2 regions of the Hymenobacter gelipurpurascens genome follow, and region 2 is predicted to be linked to the other one. Evidence: riboswitches for the same ligand, from Rfam matches in the RefSeq annotation. Region 2 holds a riboswitch; the other holds the start of a gene.
What was found. A riboswitch is a leader RNA that binds a small molecule or an ion and turns the genes downstream of it on or off. The one in region 2 is predicted to bind S-adenosylmethionine.
Positions count from the first base shown of each region.

Region 1: it holds a riboswitch for S-adenosylmethionine, as region 2 does, so the genes downstream of both, CFT68_RS05690 (ATP-grasp domain-containing protein) here and CFT68_RS15125 (O-acetylhomoserine aminocarboxypropyltransferase/cysteine synthase family protein) in region 2, are expected to answer to the same signal.

Region 1 is NZ_FYEW01000001.1:1,338,763-1,342,040, forward strand. Features, by position in the region: gene CFT68_RS05685 (efflux transporter outer membrane subunit) at 1-389, shown strand, start outside; SAM riboswitch class I at 571-664, shown strand; gene CFT68_RS05690 (ATP-grasp domain-containing protein) at 1,123-2,148, shown strand; gene CFT68_RS05695 (LLM class flavin-dependent oxidoreductase) at 2,148-3,173, shown strand.
Region 2 is NZ_FYEW01000002.1:772,972-776,249, forward strand. Features, by position in the region: gene CFT68_RS15115 (lipocalin family protein) at 1-136, opposite strand, end outside; gene CFT68_RS15120 (LysM peptidoglycan-binding domain-containing protein) at 369-668, shown strand; SAM riboswitch class I at 1,029-1,142, shown strand; gene CFT68_RS15125 (O-acetylhomoserine aminocarboxypropyltransferase/cysteine synthase family protein) at 1,536-2,924, shown strand; gene metX (homoserine O-acetyltransferase MetX) at 3,245-3,278, shown strand, end outside.

The DNA of each region.
Region 1 (3,278 bases), on a different contig from region 2:
TTGCGGGTCCGATCATCAACCGCAACGCGCTCAAGGCCAACTACAGCCGATCCGCCGCCGAGCAGCAGGTGGCCTACTTTGAGTATCAGAAAGCTATGCAAACGGGCTTCGAGGAAGTGGTAACCAACCTGCGCGGCATCGGCAACTACCAGCGCATGTACGAGTTGCAGCAGCAAGAAGTAGAAGCTCTCAACCAGGCCGTTTCCATCTCCGATGACCTGTTTAAAGCCAACTACGCCACCTATCTGGAGGTCATCACGGCCCAGCGCAGCGTGCTGGAAGCTGAGTTGAACCTGAGCAATACCCGCCGCCAGCAGTTCCTGCGCCTCATCGATCTATATCGCTCCCTGGGCGGCGGCTGGACGCCTACCACTACTGTGAAGAAATAGGCAGCCCGTTTTTCACCAAAAGGCCAAGCCGCCGCTCACTCAGGGCTGAGTGGCGGCGGCTTTCTCGTGTAGTGCCTAGACGTATAAACTTACCCCGAAATATTGCGGCTAGGCCACTATTGCAACTTTCAATTCTGACGCCTTACCTTTGAGGAGTCAATTCTTTCTGACCAAAGGATTGTTTTTATACAGAGGCGTGGAGAGACAGGCTCGACGAAACGCCGGCAACCCCCAGTGATGAGCTGGAACGGTGCCAAGTCCTGACCATATAAAAACAAGTTGCCGTGGCTACTACCAACAACTTTCTCGCCCCTTCTCCCGCTTTCGTTGCTATGCAACAGCCTTGTTGTGCCCTGCGCACCCAGGCCGTTTGCATGCCTTGCGTGTGCATGGGTTGTTGTTGTTAGGTAGCCTCTACGCTTCGTAGTCTACGGTTTTCGCCTTCCCCGATGCATTCATTGGGAATGCTGGCGGCCGCTGCGCTGATTTCTGCCGGCGCTTTACCTTCTCTGTGTTTTCTGCTGCGCCGATTCGGCGGCCGTGTACTCTCGCGGGTTGGCTGTCGTGTAGGCCACTAGCGCCAGAGAATCGGGTTTCAGCAGGCTTATAGGCCACTACGTGCTTCTCTCAGAATACATCTGCGCCTGTCCGGCGCTGAGCTTTTCGCTGGCCGAAAACCGCTTAGGTAGGCCGGTTTCTTTTCGCTGTTTCCATTATTTCCCCTCCTTACTTCATGTCGCACGCTCAAAAGCCCATTGGCATCTATTTCGAACACCCTGAGTGGTTTAAGCCCCTGTTTGCCGAGCTGGACCGCCGCGGACTGGCCTACGAGAAAATCGACGCCGCTCATCACCTCTTCGACCCCTCGGAAAAAGAGAGCCGCTACTCCTTGGTAGTGAACCGCATGAGTTCCTCAGCCTATTTGCGCGGTCACGGCCAGGGCATCTTCCACACGGCTGGCTATGCCACGCACCTGGAGCGTATTGGTACGCGCATTATCAATGGCTCGGCGGCTACGGCCATCGAAACTAACAAGGCCCGTCAGCTTTCCTTGTTCTCTTCATTGGGCCTGAAGTTCCCGAAGTCCTTTGTAGTAAACCACGCCTCACGTATTGCAGATGCCGCCCGGCAACTGCAGTTCCCCATCGTGGTGAAAGTGAACATTGGCGGCAGCGGCGCGGGCATTATCCGCTTTGACACGATTGAAGGCGTAGAGGCGGCCGTGGCCGCTGGCCAGATTGACCTAGGCATCGACCAAACGGCCTTGGTACAGGAATACGTAACGCCCCACGGCGGCAACATTCACCGCGTAGAAACGCTGAATGGCAAGTTTCTGTACGCCATGAAGGTGTACACCACCGGCGAAAGTTTCAACCTCTGCCCCGCCGAAATCTGCCAGATTCCGGAGGAACAATCGGCGGAGTTCTGCCTCACGGAGGCGCCTAAAAAAGGTATTCAGGTGGAAGCTTTCACGCCCCCAGCCGAGGTAATTGAAGCCGTGGAGCGCATTGTGGCCGCTGCTAAGATTGACGTGGGTGGCATCGAATACCTGATTGATGACCGCACCGGCGACGTGCTATTCTACGACATCAACGCCCTCTCCAACTTCGTGGCCGACGCCGTGAATGTGGTGGGCTTCGACCCCTACGCCCGCTTCGTGGACTACCTCGAAACGCAGCTGCCCGGCGCTAAGTCAGGCGCAGCACCTGTTGGTGCTGATTTCATTACTTCTTCCCCCGCTGACCTCATCGCACAATAATGAGATACGGATATTGGATGCCCGTTTTTGGCGGGTGGCTGCGCAACGTCGAGGACGAAAACATGCGCGCCGACTGGGACTATGTGAAAACGCTGGCCCAACGCAGCGAAGAGCTCGGCTACGACCTTTCGCTCATCGCGGAGCTGAATCTCAACGATATCAAGGGCGAAGAAGCCCCTTCCCTGGATGCCTGGAGCACGGCCGCCGCCCTGGCCGCCGTCACGAAGAAACTAGAGCTGATGGTGGCCGTGCGGCCCACCTTCCACTCGCCGGCCCTGCTGGCCAAGCAAGCCGCCAACATCGACCACATCAGTGGTGGCCGGTTGTCATTGAACGTGGTGTCGTCGTGGTGGCAGGATGAGGCCAAGAAGTACGGCGTGCACTTCGAGCAGCACGACGACCGTTACGCCCGCACCGCCGAGTGGCTGCACGTGGTCGATAACCTCTGGAAGCAGGACCACTTCACCTTCGAGGGCAAGTTCTACAAGGTAACCGACTCCATTCTGCAGCCCAAGCCGGTGTCGCGCCCCCGGCCGTTCCTCTACGCCGGTGGCGAATCGGAAGCCGCCAAAAACCTCATTGCCGCACAGTGCGACGGCTACGTCATGCACGGCGACGAGCCCGAGGCCATCGGCCGCCGCATTCAGGACCTGAGCCAGCGCCGTGAGAAGCTCGGCTTGCCACCCATGAAGTTTGGGGTGGCTGCCTACTCTGTGGTGCGCAACACGGAGCAGGAAGTGAAGAAGGAGCTGGAGCGCATCACCAACGTGAACGGTTCGGCGGCCGGCTACAAAAACTACCAGCAGTGGCTGGCTGGCACTCAGCTCGAAAACCAGGTATCGCTGCAGGATTACTCGGTCTCGAACCGTGGCCTGCGCTCCGGCCTCACCGGCACCCCCGACCAGGTAGCCGAGCGCATCGCCGCCTTCGAAGCTGTGGGCGTCGATCTGTTCCTGCTCCAGTGCAGCCCGCAGCTGGAGGAAATGGAGCGGTTCTCGGAAGCAGTGATTCAGGTACTGGCCTAGGCCAGTGGCCAGTTCGATAGACCACCAAAACTGTCATTCCGAGCAAAGCGAGGAATCTGGGTTAGCTTCTTATAAGTGAGCCAGATTCCTCGCTTTGCTCGGAAT
Region 2 (3,278 bases):
AGACTTTGCTGTCTTTGCCATAGAGCATATTCACGCCTTCTACTTTGCCTTCTTTGCTGCCGCAGGAAGTGGTAAAAATGGCGAGCAACATCAGCAGGCTGGCCAGATAGCGGAGGGTAATGGACTGCGTTTTCATGGGTGTAGGGAGATGAATGAAAAGAATACTGCCAGACTGGTATAAGGCCCGACAGCGAGAGTTCGAATACTGCGCTTCTTACGGTAGCCTACGCCAAGATGTTCAACTAAGCTTAAGCTCCTCCATAACCTTACAACTTATTGAAAGGCCTTAGCGTAAGACGCACTACCGACATCCTGCATCTGCTTGATAACCGGCCTTTTCCTCTCCTCACCTTTAACTTGCACTAGCTATGGGACTGTTTGATTTTCTCTCCAACGAAGGCGATAAAAAACCTGTTGAGCCTGCTAATAAGCCCGCTGCTGGCGGTGGTACCGATTTCTTCGGCAACAATGCCAACGCAGCCAGCAATACCGCTGCCGCCGGCGATACCTACACCGTAGTAAGCGGCGATTCGCTCTCCAAAATTGCCAAGCACCACTATGGCGATGCCGCCAAATGGCACCAGATCTATGACGCCAACAAAGGCGTTATCGGCTCCAACCCCGACCTCATTGAAGTAGGCCAAGTCCTGACGCTACCCAAGCTCTAGGCCACTCGCCCTCCTTAGAAATATCCTAAAAGCTGCCTTCACAAAAGGCAGCTTTTTTTATGCTTTAACAGACGATTTTACTGAAAATAAAAAAGTTTTTCGCTTGGCTTTGCAGTCACTGAAGCCGTTAAGATCAGTGGCATGCAGCACTTGCCGAGAGCAACCATAACGCGAATATTAACTACTAAAACCTCATTTCTAACAACTTACCACACCCTGGCATTTACTCGCTCGTGGCCTAGGCCACTACCCGCCGCTGCGAAAAAATATTTTACCAATCTATTGCAGATATCAAATCCGGCTATACATTTGCAACACCAACACGGTACTCCTCTGCTCGCGGCAGAGTAGTTTTCATAGGATTTATACAGAAGCGGCGAGAGAACAGGCTCCCTGACCCGCTGGCAACCTTCGACCGCGCGAAAGGTGCCAATTCCTGCCCGACCAAGCTTTTGCTGGCGGGGCATATAACTCAGAGTGCCATGGAAAACACCCCCGCTTTCGCCCGTTTGACCTCATCCGCCCCGGCTGCCTTGCTGCACGCCGCCTCGCCGATGGGTTTCTGTGTTGCTCCCGCCGTTTCGGTGGCCGCTCCCGTTGCTGCGCGAATGCGCTGCTGTTGCAGCGCCTGTTGTTGCTGTAGCTAACCGCCCGTAGGCCGGTTTCTCCGCACAACTCCCCTCCCCCTCTTCCTGGTTCTGCCCTCAGAGTGTTTGTGCCATCTAGGCCACTCTCAACAGGCCCCATCGCATCCTAACCGCCACTTTTAGCCGGTTTTGGGCGGTCTGCGCTACGTCTCATCGTGACCTCAACTCCCCTTCCAGACTTCTATCCTTCTTCCGATAACTCCTTACTGACCAGATCGTCATGTCAACTCCAGCCCTTCACTTCGAGACTTTGCAACTCCACGCTGGCCAGCAGCCCGACCCCGTAACTGGTGCCCGCGCCGTTCCGCTGTACCAGACCACTTCTTACGTGTTTAAGAATGCGGAGCACGGCGCCAACCTGTTTGCTCTGAAGGAATTCGGCAACATCTACACCCGCCTGATGAACCCCACCACCGACGTGTTTGAGCAGCGCATTGCCGCGCTCGAAGGCGGTGTGGCGGCCTTGGCGGTTTCCTCGGGGCAGGCGGCGCAGTTCATTGCCTTGAACAACATCCTGCAGGCCGGTGACAACTTCGTCTCGACCTCGCACTTGTATGGCGGCACCTACAACCAGTTTAAGGTGGCCTTCAAGCGGTTGGGCATTGAAGTTCGCTTTGCGGATGGCGACCAGCCCGAGCAGTTCGAGAAGCTGATCGACGACAAAACGAAGGCTATCTACCTGGAAACCATCGGCAACCCCAGCTTCAGCATTCCGGATTTTGAGCGCATTGCGGCCATTGCCAACAAGCATGATCTGCCTCTGATCGTAGACAACACGTTTGGTGCTGGTGGCTACTTGTTCCGCCCTTTGGAGCACGGCGCCCACATTGTGGTAGAATCGGCCACGAAATGGATTGGCGGACACGGCACCAGCATCGGCGGCGTGATTGTGGATGGCGGCAAATACGACTTCGGCAACGGCAAGTTCCCGCAATTCACGGAGCCATCCGAAGGCTACCACGGGCTGGTGTTCAATGATGTCTTCGGCAAGAATGGACCGTTTGGCAACATCGCCTTCATCATCCGGGCCCGCGTGGAAGGTCTGCGCGACTTCGGGCCGTCGCAGAGCCCTTTCAACTCCTTCCTGCTGATTCAGGGCCTCGAAACGCTGAGCCTGCGCGTGGAGCGCACCGTGGAAAACGCCCTGCGCGTAGCTACCTGGCTGGAGCAGCATCCGCAGGTAGAGGCCGTGAATTACCCTGGCCTACCCAGCAGCCCCTACCACAAGCTGGCCCAGAAGTACCTGAAGCGCGGCTACGGCGGCGTGCTGACTTTCGCCATCAAAGGCAGTAAGGAAACCGCCTCGCAATTCATTGACAACCTGAAGCTCATTAGCCACTTGGCCAACGTAGGCGACGCCAAAACGCTCATCATTCAGCCCGCGGCCACCACGCACCAGCAGTTATCCGAGCAGGAGCAGCTTTCGGCCGGCGTAACGCCTACGCTGCTGCGCATTTCGGTGGGCATTGAGCATTTTGATGATATCCGCGCCGATTTGCAGCAGGCCTTTGACGCGGTGCGCAACGCCGCCCCGCTCACTGCCGAGGCTAATGGCAGCACGCTGCTGCCCGAGCCGGAACCAGAACACGCCGCTACGCTGGAGGTCTAAGACCAAGAGAGGGGTTGAACAAGTGGCTGCTGCTTCGTGGGGACAGCCAGAACTTGACCTTCAGCAGGCGTAATGCGGGCAGCCCGACGGATTTTTTGTGAGAGAGGAACCCGTTGAACTAAGCTGCCCGCCCATAGCCGGGGCTGAACCAGTGCGTCTGCTGGTTCAGCCCGCGGGCTTTGGAACAGGAATAATGTGAGGCTTCGGCTTCGCATGGATTGAGCAACGCGAATTGCGATACCTCAATCATACTTATTAGTACTGCATGACCAGCGAAGCGGAGGCTGGCCTAGACCAGCCTCCGCTTTTGCTTTTGCCCTATGTCTGACATCGACCAACAAATTTTTCGGTTAC